4 linked regions of the Thiosocius teredinicola genome follow. The protein of the gene in region 2 interacts with the protein of the main gene of each other region in a pairwise test. Links are inferred from orthologs where the notes say so. Each region holds a gene or a part of one and is shown on either strand. Other genes may lie near its edges. The genes, in order: yhbY, rho, nusG and hfq.

What was found.
Region 1: the proteins of rho (region 2) and yhbY interact in binary tests that used the Escherichia coli proteins (3 or more experiments, as listed by UniProt). The link is inferred for Thiosocius teredinicola from one-to-one orthologs.
Region 3: the proteins of rho (region 2) and nusG interact in binary tests that used the Escherichia coli proteins (3 or more experiments, as listed by UniProt). The link is inferred for Thiosocius teredinicola from one-to-one orthologs.
Region 4: the proteins of rho (region 2) and hfq interact in binary tests that used the Escherichia coli proteins (3 or more experiments, as listed by UniProt). The link is inferred for Thiosocius teredinicola from one-to-one orthologs.

Annotation. Positions count from the first base shown.
Region 1 is NZ_CP019936.1:3,286,325-3,289,817, reverse strand. The notes cover bases 320-3,290. They hold yhbY (ribosome assembly RNA-binding protein YhbY), read right to left. Parts: upstream 1,968-3,290; coding sequence 1,671-1,967; downstream 320-1,670. Other genes in these bases: ftsH (ATP-dependent zinc metalloprotease FtsH), read left to right, coding at 2,845-3,290; rlmE (23S rRNA (uridine(2552)-2'-O)-methyltransferase RlmE), read left to right, coding at 2,109-2,729; greA (transcription elongation factor GreA), read left to right, coding at 1,187-1,663; carB (carbamoyl-phosphate synthase large subunit), read left to right, coding at 320-1,161. Also shown: more of carB, read left to right, coding at 1-319; more of ftsH, read left to right, coding at 3,291-3,493.
Region 2 is NZ_CP019936.1:333,974-337,397, reverse strand. The notes cover bases 523-3,424. They hold rho (transcription termination factor Rho), read right to left. Parts: upstream 2,654-3,424; coding sequence 1,391-2,653; downstream 523-1,390. Other genes in these bases: rhlB (ATP-dependent RNA helicase RhlB), read left to right, coding at 3,360-3,424; trxA (thioredoxin TrxA), read right to left, coding at 2,840-3,166; murU (N-acetylmuramate alpha-1-phosphate uridylyltransferase MurU), read right to left, coding at 583-1,239. Outside these bases: B1781_RS01580 (glutamate--cysteine ligase), read right to left, coding at 1-386. UniProt on the Escherichia coli protein: Facilitates transcription termination by a mechanism that involves Rho binding to the nascent RNA, activation of Rho's RNA-dependent ATPase activity, and release of the mRNA from the DNA template.
Region 3 is NZ_CP019936.1:4,351,598-4,354,899, reverse strand. Bases 296-3,075 are described here. They hold nusG (transcription termination/antitermination protein NusG), read left to right. Parts: upstream 296-1,308; coding sequence 1,309-1,842; downstream 1,843-3,075. Other genes in these bases: rplA (50S ribosomal protein L1), read left to right, coding at 2,499-3,075; rplK (50S ribosomal protein L11), read left to right, coding at 2,065-2,499; secE (preprotein translocase subunit SecE), read left to right, coding at 930-1,307; tuf (elongation factor Tu), read left to right, coding at 296-706. Outside these bases: more of tuf, read left to right, coding at 1-295; more of rplA, read left to right, coding at 3,076-3,197. UniProt on the Escherichia coli protein: Part of the processive rRNA transcription and antitermination complex (rrnTAC). The complex forms an RNA-chaperone ring around the RNA exit tunnel of RNA polymerase (RNAP).
Region 4 is NZ_CP019936.1:3,409,020-3,412,515, forward strand. What follows is about bases 523-3,496. They hold hfq (RNA chaperone Hfq), read right to left. Parts: upstream 2,153-3,496; coding sequence 1,892-2,152; downstream 523-1,891. Other genes in these bases: hflX (ribosome rescue GTPase HflX), read right to left, coding at 523-1,797; miaA (tRNA (adenosine(37)-N6)-dimethylallyltransferase MiaA), read right to left, coding at 2,382-3,296; mutL (DNA mismatch repair endonuclease MutL), read right to left, coding at 3,341-3,496. In the rest of the region: FtsH protease activity modulator HflK, read right to left, coding at 1-401; more of hflX, read right to left, coding at 487-522. UniProt on the Escherichia coli protein: RNA chaperone that binds small regulatory RNA (sRNAs) and mRNAs to facilitate mRNA translational regulation in response to envelope stress, environmental stress and changes in metabolite concentrations.

The sequences.
Region 1 (3,493 bases), 3.0 Mb from region 2 along the record:
GAAGGCCTTAAGCAGCCGCCGAACCGCACAGCGACCGAGGCGGAGCAGGCGGTGCAGTTGGCAGCAGAGATCGGTTATCCGCTGGTTGTGCGTCCCTCTTACGTGTTGGGTGGCCGCGCGATGGAGATCGTGCACGATGAAGACGATCTGCGCCGCTACATGCGTGAGGCCGTTAAGGTCTCCAATGAATCGCCGGTGTTGCTCGACCGTTTCCTCGACGATGCGATCGAAGTCGATATCGATGCGATCTGCGACGGCGAAGACGTGCTGATCGGCGGCATCATGGAACACATCGAACAGGCCGGCGTGCACTCCGGCGACTCGGCGTGCTCGCTGCCGCCGTATACGCTGAGCAACTCGGTGCAAGATCGCATGCGCGAACAGATCCGCAAGCTGGCGCATGCGCTCAAGGTCGTCGGCCTGATGAATACGCAGTTCGCGATCAAGGGCGACGACATCTACCTGCTCGAAGTGAACCCGCGCGCCTCGCGTACCGTGCCGTTCGTGTCGAAAGCGACCAGCCGCCCGCTGGCCAAGATCGCAGCGCGCTGCATGGCGGGCAAGTCGCTCAAGGAGCAGGGCATCGATGGCGAGATTATTCCCAAGCACTACTACGTAAAAGAGGCAGTGTTTCCGTTCGTCAAATTCCCCGGTGTCGACACCCTGTTGGGCCCGGAAATGAAATCGACCGGCGAGGTCATGGGCGTCGGCCGCACCTTTGGCGAGGCCTATGCCAAGGCCAACGAAGGCGGCAGCGTGTTGTTGCCGCGCAGCGGCCGGGCGCTGCTATCGGTACGCGAGGCCGATCGGGCGCGTGCCGTCAGCGTGGCGCGCAAGCTGGCCGATCTTGGTTTCCAGATCTCGGCTACGCGCGGTACCTGCCGCTCGATCAGCGAGGCGGGCATTGAGTGCGCCGTGGTCAACAAGGTGAAGGAAGGCCGGCCGCATATCGTCGACATGATCAAGAACGACGAGTTCGATCTGATCATCAATACGACGGAAGGCAAGCAGGCGATCATCGACTCCGCATCGATCCGCCGCACGGCGTTGCAGCACAAGGTCAGCTATACGACCACGATTTCGGGCGCCGAGGCCGCGGTACTTGCATTGCAGCAGCCGGATCAATTGAATGTGAACAGCCTGCGCGAACTTCACGGTTGATCGCGACCGACGGAGGAGACGACGAATGGAAAAACATCCGATGACCCTGCATGGTGCCGAGCGCTTGCGCGCCGAGCTGAACGAACTGAAGAGCGTCAAGCGTCCGGCCGTGATTGCGGCGATATCCGAGGCGCGCGCGCATGGCGACCTGAAGGAAAACGCGGAGTATCACGCAGCGCGTGAGCAGCAGGGCTTTATCGAAGGTCGTATCAAGGACATCGAGGCCAAGTTGTCGCACGCTCAGATTATCGACGTGACCCAGGTTAATGCCGGCGGCAAGGTGATCTTCGGCGCTACCGTGGTGCTGCTCGATTTGAACACCGACAAAGAAAAGACCTACCAGATCGTGGGCGTCGACGAGGCCGATCTAAAGCACAACAAGATCTCGGTGACCTCACCCGTGGCGCGTGCCCTGATCGGCAAGAGCGAGGGCGACGAAGTCGCGCTCGAGGCGCCGGGCGGCACCCACGAATTCGAGATTCTCGAAGTCCGCTACGAGTAGTGCCGAATCAGGACGACGGCAACGCCACCTTCGGCTTTTCAGCGTTACGCCGAAACAGGATGAGCATCTGACCGATACTGTGAATCGGCTCGGCATGGGTCTTTTCACAGATGTCTTCGCCAATGGCGACGCGCGTTTCGCGGTCGGCGGCGATCTTCACTTTGATCAACTCATGCGAATCCAAGGCCTGCTCGATCTCGGCAATGACGCTGTCTTTAAGGCCGTGTTGGCCGACCCAGACGACGGGTTTCAGGTGGTGTCCAAGGCCGCGCAGGTGGCGTTTTTGAGATTCGGATAATTTCATCGCAAGGATTCGCAAAAAAGGCCGCCAACTATAAGCGAAATGCAGCAACTGGGGTACGTCGATTGCGGATTCTGAATCATGCCGAAGGCAGGGGATGGCATAATCCGGATTCGTTTTCCGGCCGATTGGCCTAAAACCTTCATGGCACGATCGAAAAGCAGTCACCGCTGGATGCAGCGGCATGTCAATGATGAGTACGTCAAACGCTCCAAGCGTGAAGGCTACCGCTCGCGTGCTGCTTACAAGCTATTGGAACTTCAGGAAAAAGACCGGATGATCAAGCCCGGTCAGGTGATCGTCGACCTGGGTGCCGCACCGGGTGGCTGGTCGCAGGTGGCGCACGATCTGGTTGGGCCAAAGGGAAAGGTAATCGCCTTCGACATCCTGCCGATGGATGAACTGCCCGGCGTGACGGTGATCCAGGGGGATTTCCGCGAGGATGAAGCCCTGGTCAAGCTCGACGCCGCCCTGGACGGACAGCCGGTCGATCTTGTGATTTCGGATATGGCCCCCAATGTAAGCGGGGTGGCTGCGGTGGATCAGCCGCGCGCCATGCATCTGTGCGAACTGGCACTGGATTTTTGCGAACAGCGGCTGCGTCCCGGCGGCGGCTTCGTCTGTAAAGTGTTCCACGGCGAGGGGTTCGACGACTGGATGCGCCAGGTGAAGGCGGATTTCGGTCGCGCCGTGACGCGCAAACCCAAGGCTTCGCGGCCCAAAAGCCGCGAGGTTTATCTGGTAGCCGGGAACTATCATTCGTAGTAGGTTACGAAAACGCTATGAGAAACTGGGGTCCCGTTGGGCGCCAACGATCAGCATGTTCGGTGTCATTGCCGAACGGCAACGCCTTTAGGCATGGGGAACTGCCGTGAACGACATGGCCAAAAATATCGTACTGTGGGTCATCATCGCCGTCGTGCTGATGACGGTTTTCAACAGCTTCACGGCGCAGAAACCCTCTTCGCCCGAACTCACCTATTCAAAGTTCATTGAGCAGGTCGAACGCAAGAACGTCGCCAGTGTCACCATCTATAAAGATGGTCGCATCGACGGCGTGATGACGTCCGGTAGCCGCTTCTCTACGGATGCGCCTGCCGACGACAAGCTGGTCGATCAATTGCTCAATGCGAACGTAGAGATCCGCGCCGAGCCGCCGGAAAAGCCGTCGATCCTGTGGAATATCTTGATCAACTGGTTCCCGCTGTTCATCCTGATTGGTCTGTGGATCTTCTTCATGCGCCAGATGCAGGGCGGGGGCGCAGGACGTGGCGCCATGTCGTTCGGCAAGAGCAAGGCGCGCATGCTCACCGAAGACCAGGTCAAAGTGACTTTCTCGGATGTCGCCGGCTGTGAAGAGGCGAAGGAAGAGGTCAAAGAGCTGGTCGACTTCCTCAAAGATCCGTCCAAGTTCCAGAAACTCGGCGGCAAGATCCCGAGCGGCGTGCTGATGGTCGGACCGCCCGGTACGGGTAAAACCCTGCTGGCGCGTGCGATTGCCGGTGAGGCCAAGGTGCCGTTCTTCACGA
Region 2 (3,424 bases):
ATGCCGACCATCAACGGGCGAAGATCGAGCTCGGCGGCCTTGCGCTCACACTGCTGCCAGCGTGAACGCAGGGCATTGTGCATGGCGTCGAGCGCCCCCGGGGCCAGCAACAATGGCGCCGAATTAATCTCGAAGTTGAAACACGCCAGCTCCGGCACCACCATCGGATCGTCGACGGCGGCGAGAAACTCCTGGTTACGCGCAGCCGGCTGCGCGGATTCGTCGACCAACCAGCCTTCGATCTCGAAACCGAAATAGCGCTCGTCATCGGCCAGACGCTCGTCGGCAATCCAGTTCGCCAACAGCGCGGTTTCGGCATCCAGGCGCCGCCGAAACTCGGTGAATGCCGAGGCGTCGAATCGACTGTCGGTGATTTCCTGTCCCATGACCCCCTATCCGTCGGCCCGGGCGGAACCGGGCGGCTTTAACCCGATGATATACCCTTGTCCGCGGCTTGCACGCCGGGATCGGTCTTTCCGTCGATTCCGGCTGATCGGGATTGGAAGGCGGCAAACGCGGTGCACCCGAGTCGCTCGGCAACGCACACCCAAAGGTGACTCACCCGGAAATCCGTAGTGTCGATCAGTTGCGCAATTGCTCGTCGAGCGCTGCCAGTCGTTCAGGCGTGCCGACATCCGTCCACCGCCCGCGGTGGTGAAGACCGCTCACTTTGTCAGCGGCCATAGCCTCCCTGAGCAACGGCGCCAGCGGGAGTGCACCGGGCCTGCAGGCAGCAAACAGTTCAGGGTGATACAGGCCGACACCGCTGAAGGTCAGGCGTGGTTCGCCGTCGACCGCGACACGGCACTCGTGCAGAAAGAAATCCCCTTGCGGGTGATGTGGCGGATTGTCGACCAACACCAGGTGCGCCAGGTCACCGGCCGGCAGATGCAGCGCGGCAAAATCGATGTCGCTCCAGATATCACCATTGACCACGATGAACGGTTCGCCACCGAGCAGCGGCAACGCTTTGAATATGCCACCGCCGGTTTCCAGGGCCTTACCCTCACCTTCGGCCGAATACCGGATACGGACGCCCCACTTTTCGCCGTTACCAAGGGCCGTTTCGATCATTGCGCCGAGATGCGCGTGGTTGACGACGATATCGGTGATTCCGCTTTGGGCAAGCCGTTCCAGGTGCCAGGCGATCAGCGGCTTGCCCGCGACCTGCAGCAAGGGCTTGGGGGTGTGGTCGGTCAGCGGCCGCATGCGTTCGCCGCGGCCGGCCGCAAGAATCATCGCGCTACGAATCACACCGAACGCCGGGAGGCAGGCACGCCGGACACGCGCTCGGCCGGTTGACGGAATGCGCGAGCCAGCGAATGGACAAGCAGGGTAGTCGGCCGCCAGGCGGTGCCCGTGGAACGCACCGAGGACGACCAGGCGTGGGTCACGCCTTGGATTTCATCGCGTCGAAGAATTCCTGGTTGGTCTTGGTCGCCTTGAGCTTGTCGTACAGAAACTCCATGGCGGCCAGCTCGTCCATCGGATGGAGAATCTTGCGCAGAATCCACATCTTCTGCAGCTCATTCTCCGGCATCAGCAACTCTTCGCGGCGCGTGCCGGAGCGATTGATATTGATCGCAGGGAAGATGCGCTTTTCGGCGATGCGGCGGTCGAGATGGACCTCCATGTTGCCGGTACCTTTGAACTCTTCGTAGATCACGTCGTCCATGCGCGAACCGGTTTCGACCAGTGCCGTGGCAATGATCGTCAGCGAACCGCCTTCTTCGACGTTACGCGCAGCACCGAAGAACCGCTTGGGTTTCTGCAGGGCGTTGGCGTCGACACCACCGGTCAGCACTTTGCCCGACGACGGAATCACGGTGTTGTAGGCGCGTGCCAGACGCGTGATTGAGTCGAGCAGGATCACCACGTCCTTTTTGTGTTCGACCAGGCGCTTGGCCTTTTCGATGACCATCTCGGCAACCTGCACGTGACGCGCCGCCGGTTCGTCGAAGGTCGAGGAGATGACTTCGGCACGTACCGAACGCTTCATCTCGGTGACCTCTTCCGGGCGCTCGTCGATCAGCAGAACGATCAGGTAGCACTCCGGGTGGTTCATCGCGATGGATTGCGCGATGTTCTGCATCAGCATCGTCTTACCGGCTTTCGGCGGCGATACGATCAGGCCACGTTGGCCTTTGCCGATCGGCGCACACAGTTCGATGGTGCGTGCGGTGATGTCTTCAGTGCTGCCGTTGCCCATCTCGAGATGGAAGCGCTGGTTGGCGAACAACGGCGTGAAGTTTTCGAACAGAATCTTGTGTTTCGCGTTTTCCGGCTTGTCGAAGTTGATCTCGTCAACTTTGAGCATCGCGAAATAGCGTTCATTGTCTTTCGGCGGACGAATCTTTCCGGAAATCGTATCGCCGGTCCGCAGGCTGAAGCGCCGGATCTGGCTCGGTGACACGTAGATATCGTCGGGGCCGGCAAGATACGAAGAATCTTCGGAACGCAGGAAGCCGAAGCCGTCGGAAAGAATCTCCAGAACGCCGTCTCCGTAGATGTCCTCCCCCTTCTTGGCGTGTGCCTTGAGGATGGCGAAGATCAGGTCCTGTTTGCGGGAGCGCGCGACGCCCTCGATGTTCATGGATTGCGCCAGCTCATTGAGCTCTGGCACGGGCATTTTTTTAAGTTCGGTTAAGTTCATGTCCAGCCTTGGGGAACACGCTAGTTCTGTCGGAGTTGTCCGGGGGAAAGGCGCGAAAGCGCCGGCATCTGCTGAAAAGTAAAAATAGGAAGTGCGGCTCAGGGGGAGCCAGCCGGAAGTTTAGCACGCTCTGCGTGCGCGTAAAGGGTAAAAACAGCGGCGCCGGGGCGCCGCCTGTTCGCTGGTTTACAGGTTGCTGTCGATGAAAGCGGTAAGTTGCGACTTCGACACGGCGCCGACCTTGGTCGCTTCGACCTCGCCGTCCTTGAACAGCATCAACGTGGGAATGCCGCGAATGCCGTAGCGCGGCGGCGTGTTCGGATTGTCGTCGATGTTCAATTTGGCGATTTTGACGCGTCCGTCGTATTCGCCGGCAATCTCGTCAAGGACCGGGGCGATCATCTTGCAGGGGCCGCACCATTCTGCCCAGTAGTCCACCAGCACCGGTTCTGACGATTGCAGCACTTCGCTTTCAAAATTGTCGTCCGTTACATGAACGATCTTGTCACTCACTGACGTTCTCCAAATAAGTCGGAATACACAATATAGGTCGCCCGAAGGGCTCCCTGTCGCGTGGGAGAAGCCCATGCCCGGCGTTGCCGGACCACAACCTCTTTGCGCGGATACCGGCATTTGAGCCGATCAGTCCGCTTAATTCAAGCCCTTAGCGCTTGTCCTGACGGGATTTCAGGTATGCTTCCCGGCCATGAGCGAAAAACACCTGAGCAAGACCCGATTCGACAGTTTCCCCTTTTCCGAGGCCATCATGGA
Region 3 (3,302 bases), 4.0 Mb from region 2 along the record:
ATTCCCGGGAGATGACACCCCGATCATCGTCGGTTCGGCGCTCAAGGCGCTCGAAGGCGACAGCTCGGACATCGGCACCCCGTCGATCGACAAGCTGGTCGAGGCGCTGGACACCTACATCCCGACGCCGGAGCGTGCGGTTGATGGCGCATTCATCATGCCGATCGAAGACGTGTTCTCGATCTCCGGTCGCGGCACCGTGGTCACCGGTCGTATCGAGCGTGGCGTGATCAATGTCGGTGACGAAGTTGAGATCGTCGGTATCAAGGACACCACCAAGACCACGTGTACGGGTGTTGAGATGTTCCGCAAGCTGCTCGACCGCGGAGAGGCTGGTGACAACGTCGGCGTTCTGCTGCGTGGCACCAAGCGTGACGACGTCGAGCGTGGTCAGGTTCTGGCGAAGCCGGGCTCGATCACCCCGCACACCCACTTCGAAGCCGAAGTGTATGTCCTGAGCAAGGACGAAGGTGGTCGTCATACGCCGTTCTTCAATGGCTATCGTCCGCAGTTCTACTTCCGTACGACGGACGTGACGGGTGCGTGCGAACTGCCTGAGGGCGTCGAGATGGTGATGCCGGGCGACAACGTAAAGATGACGGTGAAGCTGATTGCGCCGATCGCGATGGACGAAGGTCTGCGATTTGCAATCCGCGAAGGCGGCCGTACGGTCGGCGCCGGTGTCGTTGCCAAGATTATCGAGTAATCACGACGCCCTAACGGGATCGACGGGCCGTCCCTGAATGGGGCGGCTCGTTTGTGTTTTAAAGCCAACGGCTTTTCGGCTGCCTGGGAATCAGTTCCCGAGCGTAACTGAACAAGGTGTTGGGTAAAGTTATTAGGCCAATAGCTCAATTGGTAGAGCAGCGGTCTCCAAAACCGCAGGTTGGGGGTTCGAGTCCCTCTTGGCCTGCCATTTTCGGCTGGTAATGAACGCTAAAACGGAAGACGCAGGATCGGGTTTCGATACCATCAAGCTGTTGGTAGTAGTGGTCCTGCTCGTCGCAGGTGTCTACGGCTTTTATGCCTTGGCTGACCAGGCTCTGTGGATTCGCCTGATCGGCCTGCTGGCCGTGGTCGGTGTGGCAATCGGTGTCGCGTTGCAGACGGCGGTTGGTCGCAGCATCTGGCAGTTCGCCGTAGATTCCCGTTCGGAGGTGCGCAAGGTTGTCTGGCCGAGTCGCCAGGAAACGTTGCAGACGTTGCTGATCATCACGATTGCTGTGCTTGTTACGGCGCTGTTCCTGTGGGCGGTGGATGCGCTGTTGTTTGCCATCGTGCGTTATTTGACCGGTCAGGGGGACTGATATGGCGAAACGCTGGTATGTGGTACATGCCTATTCCGGTTTCGAGGGGCACGTAAAGCGTTCTTTGCAGGAGCGTATCGAGCGTGCCGGCATGCAGGACTTGTTTGGCGAGATCCTGGTGCCGACCGAAGAGGTCGTCGAGATGCGTGCCGGTTCCCAGCGTCGCAGTGAGCGCAAGTTCTTCCCTGGTTACGTTCTGGTTCAAATGGAGATGACCGACGACACCTGGCACCTGGTGAAGGATGTGCCCAAGGTTATGGGGTTCATCGGAGGTACCGGCGACCGCCCGGCGCCGATCACCGACAAGGAAGCGGACGCTATCCTGCAGCGCATGCAGGAGGGTGTCGACAAGCCCAAGCCGAAAGTATTGTTCGAGCCGGGCGAGGTGGTACGCGTCATCGATGGTCCGTTCAACGACTTCAATGGCGTCGTTGAAGAAGTCGATTACGAAAAGAGCCGCCTGAAGGTCTCGGTCCTGATATTCGGGCGTTCGACGCCGGTCGACCTGGAGTTTGGCCAAGTCGAAAAGGGTTGACCGCGATCGTCATGCCGGCGGCGTGACGCAGGGTGGACAACGCCTGGGCAGGAGGCCTGGGTCGGAGGTGGAAAGGCCTTCACAATCGCGCCATGGACGGATTCCCGGCACAGGCTGGGGCGATACGAATTCTTGCGAACAGGGCTTGTCTCTGTGAGCACAACACAACTCGGGGAGCCCAGGTAATCAGTCCTCGGCGTTTGCACCCGAAGCGAGGTAAATGTGGCAAAGAAAATCCAGGCTTATATCAAGCTGCAGGTAAAGGCCCAAGAGGCCAACCCGAGTCCGCCTGTCGGTCCGGCATTGGGTCAGCACGGTGTCAACATCATGGAGTTCTGCAAAGCGTTCAACGCGCAGACCCAGAACACCGAAAAAGGCCTGCCTGTCCCGGTCGTGATCACGGTCTACAATGATCGTTCGTTCACGTTCATCATGAAGACGCCGCCTGCGGCGATCCTGCTTAAGAAGGCAGCAGGTATTCAAAGTGGTAGCGGGCGTCCGAATACCGAGAAAGTCGGTACCGTGAGCCGCGCGCAGCTCGAAGAAATCGCCAAGACCAAAGAACCCGACCTGACGGCAGCCGATCTGGATGCGGCTGTGCGCACGATCGCCGGTTCCGCACGCAGCATGGGCCTGAATGTCGAGGGGGTTGAGTAATGGCTAAGTTGTCAAAGCGCCAAAAGGCCATTCGCGAGAAGGTCGACCCGGCCAAGCTGTATGCCGTTGAAGACGCCTTCGCGTTGTTGAAAGAAGTCTCGTCGGTCAAGTTCAGCGAGTCGGTAGATGTTGCCGTCAATCTCGGCGTCGACCCGCGTAAATCCGATCAGGTTGTTCGCGGTTCGACCGTGCTGCCGAACGGCACCGGTAAGACCGTGCGCGTAGCGGTTTTTGCCCAGGGGCCTGCGGCCGAAGCGGCTGCCGAAGCTGGTGCGGACAAGGTCGGCATGGAAGATCTGGCCGACGAAGTGAAGGGCGGCAATCTGGATTTCGACGTGGTGATCGCTGCGCCTGACGCGATGCGCGTTGTTGGTCAACTGGGCCAGATCCTTGGTCCGCGTGGCTTGATGCCCAACCCGAAGGTCGGCACGGTAACGCCGGATGTTGCGCAGGCGGTCAAAAACGCCAAGTCGGGCCAGGCCCGCTTCCGTACCGACAAGGCCGGTATCGTGCACGCGTCGATCGGCAAAGTGGACTTCGACCCTGCCGCGTTGCGTCAGAACCTCGAAGCGCTGCTCAATGACCTGAAGAAGCTCAAGCCGAGCACGGCCAAGGGTGTGTACATGCAGCGCATCACGGTCTCGTCGACGATGGGGCCGGGCATCGCGCTGGACCAAAGCAGTCTGACGCTGCTCTGATGTTGATTTCGCGGTGCGGGTCTATTGGCTCGTCATCGCATTGAATTGGGGGCACCGGTTATGCGCAAGCGTAACCGGCTGTCGTCAAAGACCGCAGGTGCCGTG
Region 4 (3,496 bases), 3.1 Mb from region 2 along the record:
CGGTGCTGGAATTTGTTCACCTGGTCGACATTCACGACGTCGACGGTGTCGATGAACGGTAGCTTGAAGTGCGGACCGGGAGCCGTCACCACATGGTAGGCGCCGAAGCGTGTCACCACGCCGCGTTCTGCGGGCTCGACGATATAAAACGAATCCATTGCCAGGACCACGATCACCGCGAGAACAACGATGATGCCGACGCCGGCGAAACTGCCGCCGCCAGACGAACCGCCGCTGTCGCCCTCGTCACCGCCTCCGCCGCCACGACGTTTGCCGCCGAACAGCCCTCCCATCTTGTCCTGCAGTTTGCGGACAACTTCGTCGAGATCCGGAGGTCCCTGGTCACCACCCTTGTTATTCCAAGGGTCGCGATTGCCCCCACCCGGTTCATTCCAGGCCATGCATTACTCCCGTGCGCTGGTTCAATTCGATGTCATTAGGCGATTTATCGCGGCGATTCTACCAACAGTGCAGGGCGAAAGCCCATTACCCTGTTTGGTCAAACGCCGGCGGCTGGTCGCGCCACTGCGCTGCGAGGACGGATTCACGCTTCCTCAAGCGCTCGAAGTCCTGACGCCTGAGCTCCACTTCGAGTTCCCAACCCCCGTCACTGGCGTGGTTTTCACTGACGATGGCGCCCTGTTCGAACAGTAAGGCGCGCAGTCTACCGTCAGCCGGGCCCAATGAAACCCTCGTATTGATAATGTCGCTGCGGAACCAGTCGGCCAGCGCCCCCAACAGCAGCTCCACCCCCTGACCGGCCGCCGCAGACAGCCAGACGCGCTGCGGCCTGCCATCGGCATCCCGGTCAACCCGGGGCTCGGTGCCCGGTAACAGGTCGATCTTGTTGTACACCTCGATGCGCGGCACTTCGTCGGCGCCGATCTGCGCCAGGACATCCTCGACTTCGGCGATCTGTTCCGCCCGCTGCGCGCTGCTCGCGTCGACCACGTGCAGCAGCAGATCGGCCTCCACGGTCTCCTGCAGGGTGGATTTGAACGCAGCGACCAGCTCGTGCGGCAGGCGCGACACGAAGCCGACCGTATCCGCCAAAATGAGTGGCGCGCCGTCTTCGAGTTCGACCCGGCGGAGCGTCGGGTCGAGCGTGGCAAACAATTGATCGCGGGCGTACACCCCGGCCTCGGTCACCCGGTTGAACAGGGTCGACTTGCCGGCGTTGGTGTAGCCGACCAGGGAAACCGTCGGTACCTCGTTGCGGCGCCGCGAGCGACGCCCCTGCTCGCGCTGGCTGTCGACCCGTGCCAGGCGCTTGCCGATCTGGTCGATTCGTTGATTGAGCAGGCGGCGGTCGGTTTCGAGCTGGGTCTCACCCGGTCCGCGCAGGCCGATACCACCTTTTTGACGTTCCAAGTGGGTCCAGCCACGCACCAAGCGGGTCGACAGGTGGCGCAGTTGCGCCAATTCAACCTGCAGCTTGCCCTCGTGAGAGCGGGCGCGCTGGGCGAAAATATCGAGAATCAGGCCGGTGCGATCGAGCACACGGCACTCGAAGACCTTTTCGAGATTGCGTTCCTGGCTGGGTGACAAGGTGTTGTCGAAGATCACCAACTCGGCGCCCAGTGCCAACACCTGCTGGTGTATCTCTTCGGCCTTGCCGCTGCCGACATACAGCTTCGGATCGGGCACCTTGCGCTGACCCGAGATCAGGGCGAGCGGCTGCGCGCCCGCCGAGCTCGCCAACTCGGTGAACTCCTGCAGTTCTTCGGGTCGTGGGGCACCGTGCAGACCGACGTGCACGAGTACGGCTTTTTCGCCGCTTTGCGGACGTTCAAACACGACTGACGGTCACGTAGTTTTCAGCCACGCAGAACTCGTCGGCCCCGAGCCGGGGCTCGAGGTCGGACGCAGCAGTTCGGGCGAAAAATCTAAGTCAGGCGTTACCGGGTTCGGCCTCACCGTCACTATCACCATGCGCGTGCTGGATGCGCACATTGCGCGCCGGCACGACTGTCGAAATAGCGTGCTTGTATACCATCTGGCTGACACTGTTCTTTAACAGGACAACGAACTGATCGAACGATTCGATGGTTCCCTGCAACTTGATTCCATTCACAAGAAAAATAGATACCGGAACGCGCTCTTTGCGCAACGCGTTTAGAAACGGATCCTGAAGGCTTTGTCCCTTTGACATGGAGAGGGCTCCCTAGATTTATTTTGTTTAGGTTTAATTTGTCTTTACGCCAAACAACTCAGTGCGTAGATACGGTGCAGCGCTTCAGTCCAACTTGGCCAGCGCCACTGCACCAATCGATCCCTGTGTGTGCGATGCATGAAAACTATAGCACAGCGATTTACTCCGATAATTGGATTTATTAGCCGTCTCTTGGCTTTAGACCCGCTTCACAACATCACTTATGAAGTCAGCTCGGCGTAGCTTTCCCGCTTGAATTACTGATGATTGTCATTGCCTGTTTCAATACATCGCCAGCCTCGTCCAACCAATGACAATCTTTCTCACTACGCAACCAGGTCATTTGCCGCTTGGCCAGTTGGCGGGTCGCCGCCTGGCCTTTTTCGACCATTTCCTCGCGACTAAATTCCCCACGCAACCATGCCCACACCTGACGGTAACCGACCGAGCGCATCGACGGCATATCCGGATCGAGGTCACCCCGCCCCACCAGCCGCTCGACTTCATCGACAAACCCCTGCTCGAGCATGCGCACGAAGCGGTCGTTGATGCGCCGGTGCAGCTCGGCTCGCGACGCCGGACAACGCACCAGCTTGATCGCCTGGAACGGCATCCCCTCGCCCGGACCACCCTGCAACTCGCTCAACGGCTTGCCGGTCGCCTCGAACACCTCGAGCGCACGCAGGGTTCGTTGCGGGTCGTTGCGGTGGATGCGCTGCGCAGCGACGGGGTCGACCGACGCCAGGCGGGCATGCAGCGCCGCCAGGCCGTCTGACTTCAGCTCGCGCTCGAGGCGTTCGCGAATCGACGCATCGGCCGACGGCAGTTCGGACAGGCCATACTGCAGCGCGCGAAAGTACAACATGGTGCCACCGACCAACAAGGGGATTCGGCCACGTTGTGAGATTGCCGCCATCTCGGCCAGCGCATCCTGCCGAAAGCGGGCTGCCGAATAGGCCTCTGCCGGGTCGCAGATATCGATCAGGCTGTGCGGCGCCGCGGCCAGCTCTTGCGCTGACGGCTTGGCGGTACCGATATCCATGCCGCGATACACCATGGCCGAATCGACGCTGATCAACTCCACCGGCAGGTGCTCGCGCAGCGCGATCGCCAGGTCCGTCTTGCCCGACGCGGTAGGCCCCATCAGTAGAATGGCGGGCGGCAATGCGTTGGTCGCCGGCAAGGTGTTCAACGTCCGCGCAAGAACAGCTTGTCGAGCGACTGCATGTCCATCTGCGCCCAGGTCGGGCGACCGTGATTACATTGACCGCTGCGCTCGGTACTTTCTATATCGCGCAGCAGTGCGTTCATCTCCTCGATGCTCAGTCGGCGATTGGCACGCAC